Linked DNA regions of Undibacterium parvum. The protein of the gene in region 1 interacts with the protein of each later gene in a pairwise test. Links are inferred from orthologs where the notes say so. Each region holds a gene or a part of one and is shown in the gene's direction. Other genes may lie near its edges.

What was found.
Region 2: the proteins of EJN92_RS12745 (region 1) and mtgA interact in binary tests that used the Escherichia coli proteins (3 or more experiments, as listed by UniProt). The link is inferred for Undibacterium parvum from one-to-one orthologs.

The regions. Positions count from the first base shown.
Region 1 is NZ_CP034464.1:2,913,066-2,917,869, forward strand. What follows is about bases 1-3,000. They hold EJN92_RS12745 (peptidoglycan D,D-transpeptidase FtsI family protein), read left to right. Parts: upstream 1-630; coding sequence 631-2,370; downstream 2,371-3,000. Other genes in these bases: rsmH (16S rRNA (cytosine(1402)-N(4))-methyltransferase RsmH), read left to right, coding at 1-362; ftsL (cell division protein FtsL), read left to right, coding at 359-634; EJN92_RS12750 (UDP-N-acetylmuramoyl-L-alanyl-D-glutamate--2,6-diaminopimelate ligase), read left to right, coding at 2,370-3,000. In the rest of the region: more of EJN92_RS12750, read left to right, coding at 3,001-3,920; EJN92_RS12755 (UDP-N-acetylmuramoyl-tripeptide--D-alanyl-D-alanine ligase), read left to right, coding at 3,920-4,804. UniProt on the Escherichia coli protein: Essential cell division protein that catalyzes cross-linking of the peptidoglycan cell wall at the division septum. Required for localization of FtsN.
Region 2 is NZ_CP034464.1:3,322,869-3,335,711, forward strand. What follows is about bases 2,560-5,558. They hold mtgA (monofunctional biosynthetic peptidoglycan transglycosylase), read left to right. Parts: upstream 2,560-3,715; coding sequence 3,716-4,402; downstream 4,403-5,558. Other genes in these bases: EJN92_RS14585 (energy transducer TonB), read left to right, coding at 2,560-2,874; aroE (shikimate dehydrogenase), read left to right, coding at 2,871-3,719; EJN92_RS14600 (hypothetical protein), read left to right, coding at 4,399-4,869; corA (magnesium/cobalt transporter CorA), read left to right, coding at 4,954-5,558. In the rest of the region: EJN92_RS14580 (ribonuclease catalytic domain-containing protein), read left to right, coding at 1-1,939; more of EJN92_RS14585, read left to right, coding at 1,978-2,559; more of corA, read left to right, coding at 5,559-5,922; EJN92_RS14610 (type I secretion system permease/ATPase), read left to right, coding at 6,191-8,395; EJN92_RS14615 (HlyD family type I secretion periplasmic adaptor subunit), read left to right, coding at 8,395-9,807; EJN92_RS14620 (response regulator transcription factor), read left to right, coding at 9,835-10,449; EJN92_RS14625 (Ig-like domain-containing protein), read left to right, coding at 10,542-12,843. UniProt on the Escherichia coli protein: Peptidoglycan polymerase that catalyzes glycan chain elongation from lipid-linked precursors. May play a role in peptidoglycan assembly during cell division in collaboration with other cell division proteins.

The DNA.
Region 1 (4,804 bases):
GCGAGAAGGGCAAGGACCCGGCAACTCGCACCTTTCAGGCTATACGGATTTTCATCAATAAGGAATTGGAAGATCTCGAAATAGGCTTGGCCGCTGCTTACGCTTGCCTGGCTCCGTTTGGGCGCATGACCGTGATTAGTTTCCATTCCTTGGAAGATAGAATCGTCAAACAGTTTTTCGCATCCAAGGTCAATGTCTTGCAGCCGGATCGACGTTTGCCTATACGCACGGTGGATTTGCCTAAGGCGCAAATGAAACTGATCGCAAAGATCAAACCATCCGAGCAAGAAGTGACAGGAAATCCTAGAGCACGCTCGGCCATCATGCGGGTCGCAGAGCGCTTGCCAGGGGCGGTATCTTGAGCGGGCGCTTAAACGTTTTTTTTGCGATTGCCTTGATCGCTTGCGCCTTGTCCATGGTGAACTCGCAATATCAGGCGCGTCGTTTGTTCATCGAGTTAGAGCGCGCGCAGACCGTGAGTAAGCAATTTGAGCTGCAATGGACGCAGTTGAAATTGGATCAATCCACCTATGGCAAACATGCCCGGATTGAATCGGTTGCGACTAAAGAGCTCAATATGCTCGCGGTAACGCCAGAGCGTACACAATATCTTACTGCGGTAAATGCCAAATGAGCCGCGCTGCTAAAACCGTCTCATTTTCATCTAGCCCTGTCCTTGCGGTGAAGCTGCCGGTGTGGCGCTCTAAGCTGGTCTTGTTCTTTTTGTTTGTCGCGTTTTTTGCATTGCTGGTGAGAGCTTTATGGTTGCAAGGGATGACCACTGAGTTCTTGCAGAAGCAAGGCGCCTCAAGGTACACGCGCACTTTGGAGTTGCCAGCCACGCGTGGCAAGATCACCGATAGAAATGGTGAAGTGTTGGCTTCATCGGTTCCAGTAAAGGCGATCTGGGCCATCCCAGACGATGTTCTGGACGCCCCGAAAGAAAAGTTGCGTGAACTGGCCGGCTTGTTGGAAATGAGCGAAGCTGAGTTGCGCAAAAAACTCGATTCTGATCGACAATTTGTATACCTGCGACGTCAGGTTGAGCAAGATGTGGCGGATAAGGTGGTGGCGCTGGGAATTGCTGGTATCGAAACCCGTAAAGAGTATAAGCGCTTTTATCCTGAAGGCGAGGTGATGGCGCATGTGGTTGGATTCACTAATGTTGAAGACGTCGGGCAAGAGGGGATAGAGCTGGCCTCGCAAAATAACTTGGCCGGGAAGACTGGTAGCCGCAGAGTTATCAAAGACAGGTTGGGGCGTATTGTCGAAGATATAGAGTCGATTCGTGAACCGCATGATGGTAAAGAATTGACCTTGTCAATTGATAGCAAAATTCAATACATCGCTTACACCCACCTGAAAGAAGCACTAGAAAAACACAAGGCCAAAGCTGGTGGTGCCGTGGTACTGGATGTGCAGACGGGGGAAGTACTGGCACTGGTCAATTTACCGAGTTTCAACCCGAATGAAAGATCTGTATTGACTGGTGCGCAGTTGCGCAACCGCGTCATGACCGATACTTTCGAGCCTGGTTCTACCATGAAACCGTTTACGGTTGCTTTGGCTTTGGAAACAGGGCGGGTGACACCTGACACGATCATACAAACAGCACCGGGAAGTATGACGATAGGCACGGCAACGATACATGATGCACACAAACAAGGCGCTTTGACGGTAGCGCAAGTGATACAAAAATCTTCAAATATCGGCACGGTAAAAATGGCGCTGCAGATGCCTCCGCAAGAAATGTGGGAAATGTTTACGACTTTGGGTTTTGGGCAGCAACCAAAGTTTGGCTTTCCCGGTGCGGTAGCGGGACGTCTGCGTAACTTTAAAACCTGGCGTCCTATCGAGCAAGCGACCATGAGCTACGGCCATGGTATTTCTGTTTCGCTGATACAAATCGCGCGTGCCTATATGATCTTTGCCCGGAATGGCGACACCATCCCGCTTACCTTTCAAAAGTCAGCAGAAATGCCCGCAGGACATCGTGTTATTTCAGAAAAAACGGCACTACAAATGCGTTTGATGCTGGAATCTGCAACGGAACTGGGCGGTACTGGTACTCAGGCCAGGATCGCTGGATATCGAGTCGGAGGCAAGACTGGTACTGCGCATAAATTGGAGCATGGTCGCTATGTGAATAAATATGTAGGCGATTTTGTCGGCTTTGCCCCTGTTTCTAATCCCCGTGTAATCGTCGCGGTAATGATCGATGAGCCTAGTAGTGGTGGTTATTATGGTGGCACTGTGGCGGGCCCAGTATTTTCCGCGATTACCGCGAACGTCTTGCGTTCATTAAACGTCCCGCCAGATACCGCGGTGACTAATCTTATTCCTGACACCAGTGTGCAGGAGAGTATGTGATGTCTGACGTTAACCACATCCAAATTACTATGCAAGAATTAATAAATTGGCTTAAGAGCTGCGCACCAAATGCGCAACTGAGTTCCGATTCGCGTGCTATCGCAGAAGGTGACGTGTTTTTTGCTTTTCCTATTGCCGGCAGTGCGGGCGATGGTCGTAGACATATCCAAAGCGCGATAAATAACGGTGCCGCAGCAATCGTTTATGATCCTGTTGGCTATGACTGGGATGTGGATGCAAGCGTTCCACACCATGCTTTTTCCGAGCTGCAGTCACATGTAGGCGATATCGCAAACACCTGGTATGGTCAGCCGGATAAAGAGCTGTTAACCGTTGCAGTGACAGGTACCAATGGCAAAACTTCTTGTTCGCAATGGATAGCAAAAGCTTTGTCCCAAACCTACGCGCCGTGTGCTGTCATTGGCACTCTTGGGGTTGGCACTTATCGAGATGGCAGCGTAGAAAATTTAATCGAAACTGGATTTACCACACCGGACGCAATTCAGTTGCAACGCAGCCTTGCGGATTTGCGCAAGACTGGTACTGGCGCATTGGCTATCGAGGCTTCCTCTATAGGTTTGCATCAGGGACGTATGAGTGGCATGCATGTCGATGTGGCCTTGTTCACCAATTTAACCCGTGACCATCTTGATTATCACGGTGATATGGATGCCTACGCTGCCGCTAAACAGATCTTGTTCGATTGGCCGCAACTGAAAACGGCAATTGTAAATTTGGATGATGCTTATGGTCGGCAATTGTTGGCGCAAATGAAGCGGAAAGCAGCGACCTCTGTATCCGTGCCGCCTTTGTTGCTGGCGTATAGTCTGGAGCAAAAAGAGTATCCTGATACTTCGATTATATTTGCTAGCAATGTGCGCACTTTGCATACGGGGACCAGCTTCCATGTCGATTCACCGTATGGTAGCGGTAGCGTCAAAACACATATGATAGGTCGCTTCAATGTCAGCAATGTGCTCGGTGTCCTGAGTGTCTTGTTGGCGAGTGGTGTGGCCTGGAACAAGGCGGTTAGTGCGATTGAAAAACTCGCATCTGTGCCCGGCCGCATGCAACAATTGGGAACGCCGGGGCATGTGATGGTGGTGATCGATTACGCGCATACTCCGGACGCCCTGGAGAAAACGCTAATCACACTACAGCAGGTGGCGCAAGAGCGTCAGGGCGCATTGTGGTGCGTGTTTGGCTGTGGCGGTGATCGGGATCCGGGGAAACGTCCGCAAATGGGAAAATTTTCCGAGCTGGCGCAACACGTGGTGGTGACTAGTGATAATCCTAGGACAGAAGATCCTGCGCTGATCATACAAGATATTCTCAAGGGCATGAACGGGGCGCCTCTTGTGATTGAAGATAGAGCGAACGCCATATTGTATGCAATACGACATGCGGCCAACAATGATGTGGTTTTATTGGCCGGTAAAGGGCATGAGACCTATCAAGATATCAATGGCAAGAAATGGCCGTTCTCGGACGAAGCGCACGCTTCCCTGGCGCTCGCTACTGTGGCGACCAGCTCAAAGCGAGGTGCCTGATGCATGTATCTTTAAAAGAACTTCAAGCCGTGCTGACCTCGGCTCAGCTATTGAACGAAACGCTTGACCTACATGTGAATGGATTGACGACTGATAGTCGCCGTATCCATCAAGGCAATCTCTTTCTGGCTTTACGTGGTGAACAGTTTGATGCGCATGATTTTTTGGAGTCAGTTGCCAGCTCGGGGGCTGCCGCAGTAGTGGCGGAGCATGTTCCTGATGGCTATAAATTACCTGCTTTGACCGTGCCTGATACCCAAGTCGCATTGGCGGAGATAGCGCGCCATTGGCGTCGTCAGTTCTCGATACCGGTCATCGGTGTTACTGGCAGTAACGGTAAGACCACGGTTAAGGAAATGATCGCCGCTATCCTTCATGCCTATGCCGGAGCCGATCACTACCTGTCTACAACGGGTAATTTAAATAATGAGATAGGAGTGCCGCTCACGGTACTTCGACTCCAGTCGCAGCATCGGTGCGCGGTAATTGAATTGGGGATGAATCATCCCGGTGAAATCGCTTTGCTGACATCGGTTGCGTTGCCGACAGTGGGCCTAGTGAACAATGCGCAGCGTGAGCACCAGGAGTTTATGCAAAGCGTCGATGCGGTAGCTGAGGAAAATGGCAGTGTATTGCGTGCTTTGCCCGCAGACGGGATCGCCGTATTTCCGGCCGATGATACTTATACTGCTTTGTGGCGTTCTTATGCTGCTGAGTCTGGTCAACGCAGCGTATTTACTTTTGGATTGACGGCAAATTCGGATGTTCGCGGCAGCTATCAGGCTCATGCATTTGGCAGCGATATAAAAATTAATATAGGCGACGAGGCATTTTTAGTGAATTTGTCCGCGGCAGGTAGTCATAACGTCTTAAATGCCTTGGCC
Region 2 (12,843 bases), 410 kb from region 1 along the record:
TTTGATGGAGCAAGCCAAATTGGTGGCAACTGAGATCGATCTGGAGTTTTTGTGGGAAGTCGCGGGTCAGGAAGAATTTGGTTTCGCTGAGCTCGGTGCCGAATATTTTGGCCACGCACCACAAGCGGTCGAGGCTGCCGGTTTAATCCTGGCGCTGCATACCGCACCCATCTATTTTTATAAAAAAGGCCGTGGTCGTTATAAGGCCGCGCCAGAGATTTCTTTGAAGGCGGCCTTAGCGGGCATAGAAAAGAAAAAGCAACAAGCCTTGATCCAGGCGTCGTATGTCGAGCATCTGAAGCAGCACCGTTTGCCTGAGCAATTGAAGGCGCTGGCTTTGCAATTGCTGTTTAAGCCAGACAAGAACAGCATAGAATATAAAGCCTGGGCCGAAGCCTGCGATGCCTTGCAAACTGCGCCCGCGCAGTTGATGTTGGAGTGCGGCGGTCTCGCCAGCGCCAAAGATTTTCACTTATCCAAATTTTTATTTGAGAGCTTCCCTAAGGGACTGGCTTTTCCTGATGTGGCGATTCCTGCTTTGCCGGATAATTTGCCGGTGGCCGAGGTGCAAGCCTTCTCTATCGATGATGTCACCACCACCGAGATCGACGATGCTTTTTCTGTGGTGCGCTTAGCCGACAATCAGGTACGCATCGGTATTCATATCGCAGCGCCTACGCTAGGTATCAAGCGCGATGATGCGCTCGATCTGATGGCGCGCGCGCGCATGTCGACCGTGTACATGCCGGGCGACAAAATCACCATGTTGCCCGATGCGCTGGTCGAGACCTACACTTTGGGAGCTGGGCAAACCCGCCCCGCGCTGTCTTTGTATGTGACTTTGGATATGCAGGACTGGAGCGTGCTGTCCACCGAAACCAAGGTGGAAGCGGTGCCGATGGCGGCCAATCTTCGACACAATGATCTCGACACGCTGGTGACGGAAGAGAACCTCGCCAATGACGCTGGTGAGTACCCACACAAAGCCGACATTGCCTTGATCTGGCAGTGGGCGCTGGTGCTGGAGCAAGGTCGCATGGCTAAGCGCGAAGGCTTTGGCCTGAAACCTGAGCAAACCAATCGGGTCGATTTTAATTTTTATGTGGATGACGATGTGGTCTCTATCGTTAGACGCAAGCGCGGTGCACCTTTAGATAAAATGGTTGCAGAACTGATGATCTTCGCCAATAGCACCTGGGGCAAGTTCATGGCCGATCATGGCGTGCCGGGTATTTATCGCGCGCAAGGCGGCGGCTCTGGTGGCTGGGCTGCCAAGATGCAGGTGCGCATGGTGACACATGCCGCGCCGCATCAGGGCTTAGGGGTCGATCAATATGCCTGGAGCACCTCACCGCTGCGCCGTTACACCGATTTAGTCAATCAATGGCAAATCATCGCCTGCGTACAAAATGGTGTGACAGCACCCTTGGTGGCACCGTTTAAACCGAAAGATGCTGACCTGTTCGCCATCGTCTCGGCTTTTGAGGCGGCCTATTCAGCGTATTCCGACTTCCAAAATAATATGGAACGTTATTGGTGCTTACGTTGGTTGCAGCAAGAAAACCAGCGCCAGGTGGAAGCCGTGGTGTTGAAGGATGAAGTTTTGCGCCTGGTAGAAATTCCTCTAATTATTCGTTTAGCAGGCATGCCATCGGTGGCGCGCGGTGCTCAGGTCAAGCTCGATATCTTACGTTGGAATGAGCTCGATCTGAGTGTTGAAGCACGCTTATTAGAAATGCTCACGACCGTCACCGATGAGGGCATGGAGGAGGAAGCCGAGCAAGTTGATGGCGCTGAAACCAGCACCGACACACATGGCGAGGCGGCTGAATTTGAAACTGACGCTGAAACTCAGGCGGAAACACTGGCCGAAGAGAGTGCGGAGGCTGATTCCGAGTCCGAGTCAGCCACTGGTCCTGACGATACCCTGAGCGCTTAGGCTAACGATTAATCTCTGTATTTTTGTGATAAAAATTTGTGAAATCGATTCTTGATAACCTGATACTGACTTCTGCTATTTTCATTTCCGTGGTGGTGCACGGTATGCTGTTGTTGATGCATTTTGTCGCGCCCAGACCGGCTGAGACTCCTGCCACCGATCCTGGTTTGGAAGTCATTTTAGTCAATGCCAAACACGATAAAAAACCGATCAATGCGCAAGCGCTGGCGCAAGCCAATCTCGATGGCGGTGGCGCAAATGATAGTGGTCGGTCCAAATCGCCTTTGCCAGACATGAGTAAAACCGAAAATGGCGAACGCGTCATGGTGGCCAAGCGACAGATAGAAGAATTGGAAGAGAACCAGAAAAAATTGATGGATCAGGTTCGTAGTAAGACCAAGCTGTCGACGCAAAAGCCGAATGAAAAACTGACGCCAGAAGAAAATAAACTCTATAACACAGGAAAAGATACTCAGGACAGTACGCAGGCGCTAGCGCGTATGGCCGCCGAAATTTCTCAGACCATAGAAGACCAGAATAAACGTCCGCGCAAAACTTTCATTACTCCCAGCACTCAGGCAGTTGGCTACGCCATGTATTACAAGGCCTTGCAAAAACGCGTAGAGGATATGGGAACCATGAATTTCCCGCAAAAAGATGGGCGTAAATTGTATGGCGAATTGATTATTTATATCCCGATTTTCCAGGATGGCAGCATCTACGAAAGAGATGGCGGACCTAAGGTAGAGAAGTCTTCAGGTAATCCTGCGCTGGATGCCGCTGCCTTGCGCATCGTAAGGCGCGCCGCTCCTTTTGGGAAATTCCCGCCGAATATGCGCTCAAAGGATAAAGATGATTTATGGGTAGTGATTACCCGTTTTAAATTTACCCGGGATGAACAACTGGAGACAGAATTGCGCGGAGGGGCAAAATGAGTCATTTCTCTGCGCCGGATCAGTATGTGGTGATAGGTAATCCTATCGCCCACAGTAAATCACCCAGCATCCACGCGCATTTCGCAGGCATTTGCGCGCAGCATATGGAATATGCGCGGCTACTGGCCCCGCTGGATGGTTTTGCTGCTAGCGTTGCGGCATTTCGGCAGGCGGGCGGCAAAGGCGCGAACGTGACTGTGCCTTTCAAGTTGGAGGCGTATGCTTTGGCGACACAACTGTCGCCACGTGCGCAACTGGCCGGTGCCGTGAATACCCTCAGCTTTAATGGAGATCAAATTTTTGGTGATAACACCGACGGCGTCGGTTTGGTCAATGATATTGTGCGCAATGCTGGCATTGCATTGAAAAATAAGCGCATCTTATTATTAGGTGCGGGCGGCGCGGCGCGTGGGGTTTTGCTGCCACTATTGTCTGAGCAGCCTGCTGAGTTTGTGATCGCCAATCGCACTCTGAGTAAGGCAGAAGAATTAATAGTATTAGCGCAGCAGCATGGCAACGGCACTGTCAAATTGCAGTCCTGTGTATGGGCTGCCTTGCAAGGCAGGTTTGATCTGATTATTAATGCGACTTCCGCCAGTCTCAGTGATGAGGTGCCGCCGATTTCAGCCACTTTGTTTGACAGTAATACCTTAGCCTACGACATGATGTATGGCGCGCAGATGACGGCGTTTTTGCGCTTTGCGCAAACTCAGGGCGCGCAATTGCGTGATGGTTTGGGGATGCTGGTAGAGCAGGCGGCTGAATCTTTTTATATCTGGCGTGGCGTGCGCCCAGAAACGGCAGCACTGATGCTGGAGTTGCGCCGGGCTTTGGAGTCGCAATGAAAAAATTACTTCTATGGTTGATCTTGCTGCCGCTAGGATTATTTTTTCTATTGCAGATCTATTTTTTCTTGCAAATTTGCTGGTGGATTAATTTCAACCCGAGTTCCACCAGTTTCATGCGCCAGCAATTATCCGTCTTGCAGGAAAAAAATCCTGATGCAAAATTGCAGCATAAATGGGTACCGTACGCCCGTATCTCGGTCAATTTGAAGCGCGCCGTAATCAGTTCCGAAGACGATGGGTTTTCTGAGCATGACGGTGTCGATTGGGATGCGATGCAAAAGGCTTACGAAAAAAATCAAAAAAAGGGCAAGCTCAAATACGGCGGCTCGACCATCACTCAGCAGTTGGCTAAAAATCTTTTTCTATCCGGTGAACGCAGTTATTTGCGTAAGGGTCAGGAGTTGATCATTACCTATATGCTGGAATTGTGTATGAGTAAGGAGCGCATACTCGAGATCTATTTAAATGTGGTGGAGTGGGGTGTCGGGGTGTTTGGCGCCGAGGCAGCCTCACAACATTATTACAAAATTAGTGCGGCAGCACTGGGGCCAGCGCAAGCGGCCAGACTTGCCGTTATGCTGCCAAAGCCGCGGTTTTTTGATACACATACCGGCTCGGTTTACTTACAAAAACGCAGTGAATTAATCTTAAAGCGTATGAATTCCGCGGAGTTGCCATGATTTTTCAAAGTCAAAAAGGTGCGATTAGCTTGTTCATGACGGCGCTACTGATGATGTTAATCACGGTGATGGCGATGCTGTTTCTCTACATGGCTAGGTATGGGCATTTGCCATTTCCCGAGTTGCGGGCACGCTGGGGCCATTCTGCCGACGTGATTTCGAATGAATTAAAAAGTGTCAGTGGGCTTAAGGCTGCGGCGACTGCGACCGCGACCAATAAAGCGCTCTCTAAATCGGCGGACCTACAGTCCACGGTGACGATAGAGAGCGGTGTCCAGCGTTGCACTATTCACGGCAAAGTGGTCTATTCGGATACTGAGTGCTTGAGTAATAATGCAACGACGCGCACCATCAAACTGCATGATAATCGCGCAGATGCACCCAAACCAGTGACCAAGCCGAACGAAGATAAAGATGCTTCCGAGGTCGACTTAAAAATGAAAATGATCGATAAATTGAGTAAGTAGCCAACAGCGTTGATTACTTTCGCGCTTTGGTTTAACTTGTTCTATATCCTCATTTTCACACTTTGCTTTTTTTAGAGGTCAAGCATGATTAATGTTTTTGTCTTGCATAACGGGCGCTTGAGCCAGATTAATGTTGAAAATCGGGAAGACCTGGAAAATACTTTGCCGATTTGGGTCGATCTCACCGACCCGAACGAGGATGAGCGCGAATGGGTAAAAAGTATCTATGGCGTGACCTTGCCGGGCGAGGATGAGGTCAAGGATATTGAAGCATCAGCCCGTTATTACGAAGCCGATAGCGGAGATCTGCATTTACGCACAGATTTTTTAATTGATGATGACGATCAGCCAGCCAGTACTGTGACGGTGGCTTTTATTCTGGCACGCGATATTTTATTTTCCGTGCATGCGGTCGATCTTCCGGTGTTTCGTCTGGTGCGTATGCGGGCGCGTTCACGACCAGGCTCTATTGCAGATTACAAAGATGTCTTGATGGACTTGTATGCGACCGATGCCGAATATTCGGCCGATGCACTAGAAGGTATTTATCAAAATCTGGAAGACGTCAGTCGCGCGGTTCTACAAAAAAACTTTTCAGATCAGGATGCCGCACTGGCCTTGAACGCGATTGCGCAAGAAGAAGATTTGAACGGGAGAATCCGCCGCAATATGATGGATACTCGGCGCGCTGTCAGCTTCTTGATGCGCGGGCGTTTATTAAATTCTGAGCAGTTTGAGGAAGCTAGACAAATTTTACGCGATATAGAATCACTGGATGGACATACCTCATTTTTGTTCGATAAGATCAACTTCTTAATGGATGCCACCGTCGGTTTTATTAATATTAACCAGAATAAGATCATTAAAATATTCTCGGTCGCTTCGGTGGCTTTTCTCCCTCCTACCTTAATCGCCAGTATTTATGGGATGAATTTCCACGGCTGGTTCCCCGAATTGGATTGGACATTTGGCTATCCCTTTGCGCTTGCCTTAATGCTGGCTTCCGCGATTACTCCGTTTTGGTATTTCAGGCAACGTGGTTGGCTGAAATAAATTTCAGTGTCGAATCTGTATCCAATTTACGAATGCGAGAGTTTGCTGTACAAGCCTGAACTGCGCAACTCTCTCATAAAAATGTCAACGATTGTTATCAGAAGCTTAAAAATACTAGGCTTAGCCTTTAAGCTAAACTTTCGCTATTGCAATATTGTTATTCATCGAAGATAATTCTTTGGTAAATTTGCTCTAGGATGAAATTGTGGTAGTGGCTCAAGTCCTTGATGTATTCCAAGGCTTTAGAAATAGATAAGGTGCGATACGCATGACACAAATGGAAACGCCTTTAGATCCGGCCCCAGTGAATGCCCGCAATACCGCGGGCTTTGGCACCGGAATTCGTGAGGATTTATTGCATCGCGATCCTTTGCTCGATTGTCTGGTCGAGTTGACCCGCATCCACGGTAGACCGAGCACCCGCGCCGCTTTGTCTGCTGGGCTTCCTTTGCTAGCTGAGGGATTGACTCCTTCATTGTTTGCCAGAGCTGCTGCGCATGCCGGTTTTTCCGCCAAGGTGGTCAGACGTGATCTAAATAAAATCGATACGGCACTTTTTCCCGTTATTCTTTTGTTAAAGGATAATGAGGCTTGCTTATTGCAAAAGTGGTCTGAAGATGGTTTGAGTGCGCAATTGTTATTGCCTGATTCTGGGCAAGGCGCTGTCAGCATGGGGCATGATGAGCTCAAGGCGCGCTATTCTGGCGTTGCAATTTTTTCCCGTCCGCATTTTCGTTTTGATCAGCGTACCCCGCCTTTGGTAGTGGTGCCGCAGCGGCATTGGTTTTGGGGCGCGATCCTCGAACAAAAACCTATATTTAAAGACATATTGGCGGCGGCCTTGCTGATTAACTTGTTCGCACTCGCCATGCCTTTGTTCACCATGAACGTGTATGACAGAGTGGTTCCCAATTTTGCAGTTGAAACGCTGTGGGTGTTTGCCTTTGGTATTAGCCTTGTGCTGATACTCGAATATGTGGTGCGCTTATTGCGCGGGCATTTCATCAGTTTGGTGAGCAATCGCATCGACCTAAAATTATCAGCACTGATCATGGAGCGCGTATTGGGCATGCGTATGTCGCAAAGACCCGCCTCGGTTGGTGCTTTCGCCTCAAATTTACGCTCGTTTGAAACAGTCAGAGATTTCATTGCATCGGCTACCGTGACCGCGCTGATTGATCTACCGTTCGCCATTCTATTCCTATTTGCCTTGATCTGGATCGCCTGGCCTTTGGCTCTATTGCCTATGCTTGGTATCATTATCGTGGTCATTTATAGCTATATGGTGCAGCACAAGATGCGTGAATTGTCGGAGACGACTTTCCGTGCCGCCGCCTTGCGTAATTCGACTTTAGTCGAAAGCCTGACCACCTTGGAAACGATCAAGGCGCATGGCGCGGAAAGCCAGATGCAAGCGAAGTGGGAAAAAACCACGGCATTTTTGGCGCGCGTCAATTCCGACCTTAAGCTGCTCTCCGCCTCCAGCATCAATGGTGCGGCCGCAATACAGCAATTGGTGAACGTGGCAGTGGTAATCGCCGGTGTCTATCTGATCCATGAAAAAATGATGACTATGGGGGGCTTGATTGCAGCGACCATGTTGGCGGGACGTGCTATGTCGCCAGTCGGACAGGTGGTCGGATTACTGTTGCAGTATGAGGGCGCCAAGAATTCTCTGGCATCGCTGGAGAAAATCATGGCGACACCCTCAGAGCGCAGTGATGAGAGCGCGTTTGTGCACAGACCTGAAATTCTCGGACAGATAGAATTTAAAAACGTGCATTTCAGTTATCCTGGCCGTAGCGAAGAGGCACTACGCGGCGTCAGTTTTAAGATCGCGCCAGGCGAACGTGTCGTGATCATAGGCCGGGTAGGCTCAGGCAAGTCGACTATGGAAAAACTGATACTCGGTTTGTACGCACCGACTAAGGGGGCTGTGTTACTCGATGACGTAGATCTGCGCCAATTGGATCCTGCCGACTTGCGCCGTAGTTTAGGCTATGTTGAGCAAGATTCTATGTTGTTCTATGGCAGTCTGCGTGAAAACATCACCATCCGCGCTCCGTATGCGGATGATAGGGCCGTGGTCGCTGCGGCAGAGCTGGCGGGGCTGACCGAGTTTGTGAATAGCCACCCGGAAGGTTTTGATATGCTCATTAGTGAGCGTGGTGAAAATGTCTCTGGCGGACAGCGTCAAAGTATAGCGATAGCGCGTGCCGCATTATTGGATCCGCCTGTGCTCTTGTTAGATGAACCTACTAGCGCGATGGATTACCCATCCGAGGCGCAGTTCAAAGAGCGTATCGGCAAATACGCAATGCATAAAACCATGATCATCGTCACTCATAGGCCTAGCCTGATGGATTTGGCAAGTCGTATTATCGTGGTCGATCACGGCATGATAGTAGCGGATGGACCTAAGGATAAAGTCATGGCGGCCTTGCAATCTGGTCAGATTGGGAGGGCTAAATAATGGCTAAGTTGCGCTTGTTTGGCTTGGCAATGATTGCATGGATGGAGAAACTGCGTCTGCGTTTCGGTATTTCACCCGGACTGTGGCTAGAGCGCTGGAAGGACGATGTCAGCCTTCCTGAATCTGACTTCATGCAGGATGCGGATAGCATCATTCTGCAACAGGAGCCATTGCGCGCGCGCATACTCTTGCATGCACTCTTGGGCTCCTTCCTATTGTTTATACTTTGGGCTGGTTTGGTGCACGTGGATGAAATCACCAAAGGTGAGGGCAAGGTTATCCCATCAAGACAGTTGCAGGTATTGCAGAGTTTGGACGGCGGTATCGTCACCGAGATTTTGGTCAAGGAGGGACAGGTAGTCAAGGAAGGGCAGATCTTGCTACAGGTAGACACCACCCGTTTTGAGTCCTCCGTCAAAGAAAACCGGTCACAATATCTTTCCCTCACCGCCAAGGCCGCGCGTTTGCGTGCCTTGGGGGATGGCAAGGCTTTTGTGCCACCGCCTGAGGTAATGCAGGAAGATCCTAAAACCGCAGATGAAGAGCAGCGTCTGTATGAAACTGCGAATTCTGAAATGCAGGCGCAAGTCTCCATTGCGCGGCAGCAGTTGGCGCAAAGAGGGCAGGAGCAGGCCGAGGCTAGCGCGCGCCAAAGACAAGCTTCGCAAGCGTATGAGTCTAGTCAAAAAGAGCTGTCTGTCACCAAACCCTTGCTCGGTTCTGGCGCTGTTTCTGAAGTTGAATTACTCCGCCTGGAGCGCGATGTGTCCCGCTTCAAGGGGGAGCGCGATATCGCCACCGCGCAGATCGCCCGTACTCAGGCTGCAATCGGTGAGGCGAATCGGAAAATACAAGAAGTCGAATTGGCAGCCCGTAACAACGCTAGTAAAGAATTGTCAGAAACCATGGCAAGATTAAATGCTCTGATACAAAGCGGTACCGGTCTGGCGGATAAGGTCAAGCAGTCGGCAATACGCTCGCCGGTGCGTGGTACGGTCAAGCGCTTGCTGGTCAACACCGTTGGTGGCGTGGTGCAGCCAGGCCGTGATGTGGTAGAGGTGGTGCCTACTGAAGGTAAATTATTATTGGAGGCCAAGGTGGCTCCAAAAGATATCGCTTTCCTGGCGCCGGGACAAAAAGCCGTGGTGAAATTTACTGCTTATGATTTCTCCACCTACGGTGGCTTAGAGGCAAAATTAGAGCACATAGGGGCCGATTCGGTCACCGACGAACGCGGCAATACTTTCTATATTGTGAGAGTGTCGACCACAAATGCCGCTTTATCCGGTGGCCAGCCGATTATTCCGGGTATGGTGGCCGAGGTGGATATCATTACCGGTAAGAAAACTATACTTTCTTACCTGCTCAAACCTGTCTTAAGAGCGAAACAATCTGCCTTAACTGAACGATGATGAACATCATCTCTATAGGATATTAAGTTGAAACCGATTCAACATATTTTTGTATCAAAAACCGCGAACTCTTTGGAGACTTGGCTGCAAGCCTTTCCACGCGCACTTACTGTTAGCCTGGAAACGGAAACTGTTGCCGTGGTCGATGCTGGGGTGATCTGGTTGCGCCTGTCGACGGATGCTTCCGTGGCGCAACAAATTGCGAAAGCGCGCAAGTATTTTCCAATACAAGCTTTGGTTGTGATGAGTGATATGCCCAATGATTTGGAAGCTTTGGCAGTGTTCTCGGCTGGTGGGCGCGCTTATTGCAATACGCACGCAGGCGTCGAGGTGCTGGAAAAAATCGCTGGAGTGGTCTCGCAAGGCGGCTTGTGGATAGGTGAATCTATCATGCAACGTCTATTGAGTGCGCCCACGCCTGAATTGGTTTTGCATGCGGTTAGCAGTAAGTCTTGGGCCAGCAAGTTGACGGAGCGTGAGATTGAGGTCGCCAAGGCGATAGCTTTGGGTTGCAGTAACAAAGAGATAGGGCTGCAGATGGCTATCACTGAGCGCACCGTCAAGGCGCACGTAGGTGCTATTTTCGAAAAACTTCAGGTACGTGATCGCCTGCAATTGGCCTTATTGGTAAAAGATAGTTAAATGATGCCAGCCTAGTACTTAGGTACAATTGGGTTTTGGAAACATTCTTGTTAGAGTACGGACATTCTTATTCATTCGTCCGGAGATCTATCATGGCAAGTTCAGCAAACATCGTTGGTAAAGTCGTTGCGCTTCAAGGCCAGGCCATAGTACGTTCTGCGGACGGTAGTCAGCATCAACTTCATTTGGGTGATGTCATTTATGAAAATGATGTTATCGTCACCGAGGCAAACGGACGCGTGGAGTTGGCGTTTGATCAAGGCCGCAACTATCTCCTGAGAGAAGGCGAAACGGTCACACTTGACGCTAGTGTGTACGCACCCGCCCAAACCGAAATCGCCGCAGCGGCCTTGTTGCCAGATGCCGCGCTCGCCGCAAATGTCGCCAATGCAGTAATTGGAGGTAATAGTCTCGATAAATTACTCGAAGAAACCGCGGCCGGCCTTGGTGGCGGCGATGTCGGCGATGGTAATGGCTTTGTGCAGTTGGACAGAATCGCAGAAGCGGTTACACCCCAATCCTTCTTTGGCGCTGCCGCCACGACGGCCACTATTTTACCAATAGAGCGCTCAGCAGGATTGCTTGCAAACGCGATCGATAATGCATCGCCTGTAATTACCGTTGATGCACCGGACAATACAAACGACAGTACGCCTAGCATTTCGGGTACTAGTAATCTGCCCGCAGGCAGCACGATATCGCTGCTCATTACCGATAGCGGCGGTACGCAGCAGACCATTACTGCGATAGTTCAGCCGAATGGAACTTATAGCGCGACGCCGACGACCGCTTTGTCAGATGGCTCTTATAGCGTGGTTGCAAGCGGTAAAGATTCATCAGGCAATCCAGCCACTGGTACAGACGGTGGCTCGGTAGATGCCACTCCACCAGTCATCACTGTTCAAGCACCGGATAATACAAGTGATAACACCCCGACCATTAGCGGTAGCAGTGATTTGCCTGTAGGCAGTACGATTACGCTAGTTGTGACCGATAGTTCAGGTAAGTCGCAGACCATCACTGCCACGGTACAGACCGGTGGTATTTACAATGCGACACCTGCGTTACCTTTGGCGGACGGTACTTACAAAGTAGTGGCGAGTGGCCGAGATGCGGCCGGTAATCAAGCCACTAGTACGGATGACGGTTCGGTTGACACCACCGCCACGGCAGCTCCGACGATCACGATCACCACCGACAGCAACAACGACGGTCTGATCAGTAAAACAGAACTCGGTGCAGCGACGACAGTAGCCGTCACCGTGGCCTTGCCAGGCACCGCTAAAGCAGGTGACACTCTGACGATCACTGATGGCACAACACCGCAAAGCCATGTCTTGACCGCAGCAGAAATTAGCGCTGGTAGCTACAGCAGCACGGTTGCCAAACCGGCCGAAGGTGCAAGCTTAACGGTCACAGCAACCGTCACCGACCAGGCAGGCAATGTCTCAGCCCCGGGCACCGACAGCGCGACTTTAGACACAACGGCGACCGCAGCACCAACGATCACGATCACCACCGACAGCAACAACGACGGCCTGATCAGTAAAGCAGAACTCGGAGCCGCAAGCACAGTGGCAGTTACAGTCGCCTTGCCAGGCACGGCTAAAGCGGGCGACACTCTGACGATTACTGATGGCACGACACCGCAAAGCCATGTCTTAACCGCCGCAGAAATCACTGCAGGTACTTACAGCAGCACGGTTGCCAAACCGGCCGAAGGCGCGACCTTGTCTGTGAGTGCAACGGTCACGGACCAAGCTGGCAATGTCTCTGCACCTGGTACGGACACTGCAGTGCTCGACACCACAGCCAGCGCCAGTATCACCATCGCCACGGTCGCCGGAGACGACATCGTCAACGCTGCAGAATCGAATAAACCTGTCACCTTAAGCGGCACGGTAAGCGGTGACGCCAAAGCCGGTGATATCGTGACCCTGACCGTTGGGACCCACACCTACAACGCCACCGTGACCGGCACTGCCGGTAACTACAGCTACAGCGTGGCCGTACCTGGTGCTGATTTACTGGGCAACGGCAATGTACACGCCAGCGTCAGCAGCACCGACGGGGCCGGCAATCCAGCAGTAGCAACAGCCGACCATACTTACACAGTCGACACCACCGCCAGCGCCAGCATCACCATCGCGACGGTAGCCGGAGACGACATCGTCAACGCTGCAGAATCAGGCTCCGGTAAGCTCGTCACCTTAAGCGGCACGGTAGGCGGTGACGCCAAAGCCGGTGATATCGTAACCCTGACTGTGGGTACCCACACCTACAACGCCACAGTGACCGGCACAGCGGGTAACTACAGCTACAGCGTGGCCGTACCAGGCGCTGATTTACTGGGCAACGGCAATGTCCACGCCAGCGTCAGCAGCACCGACACGG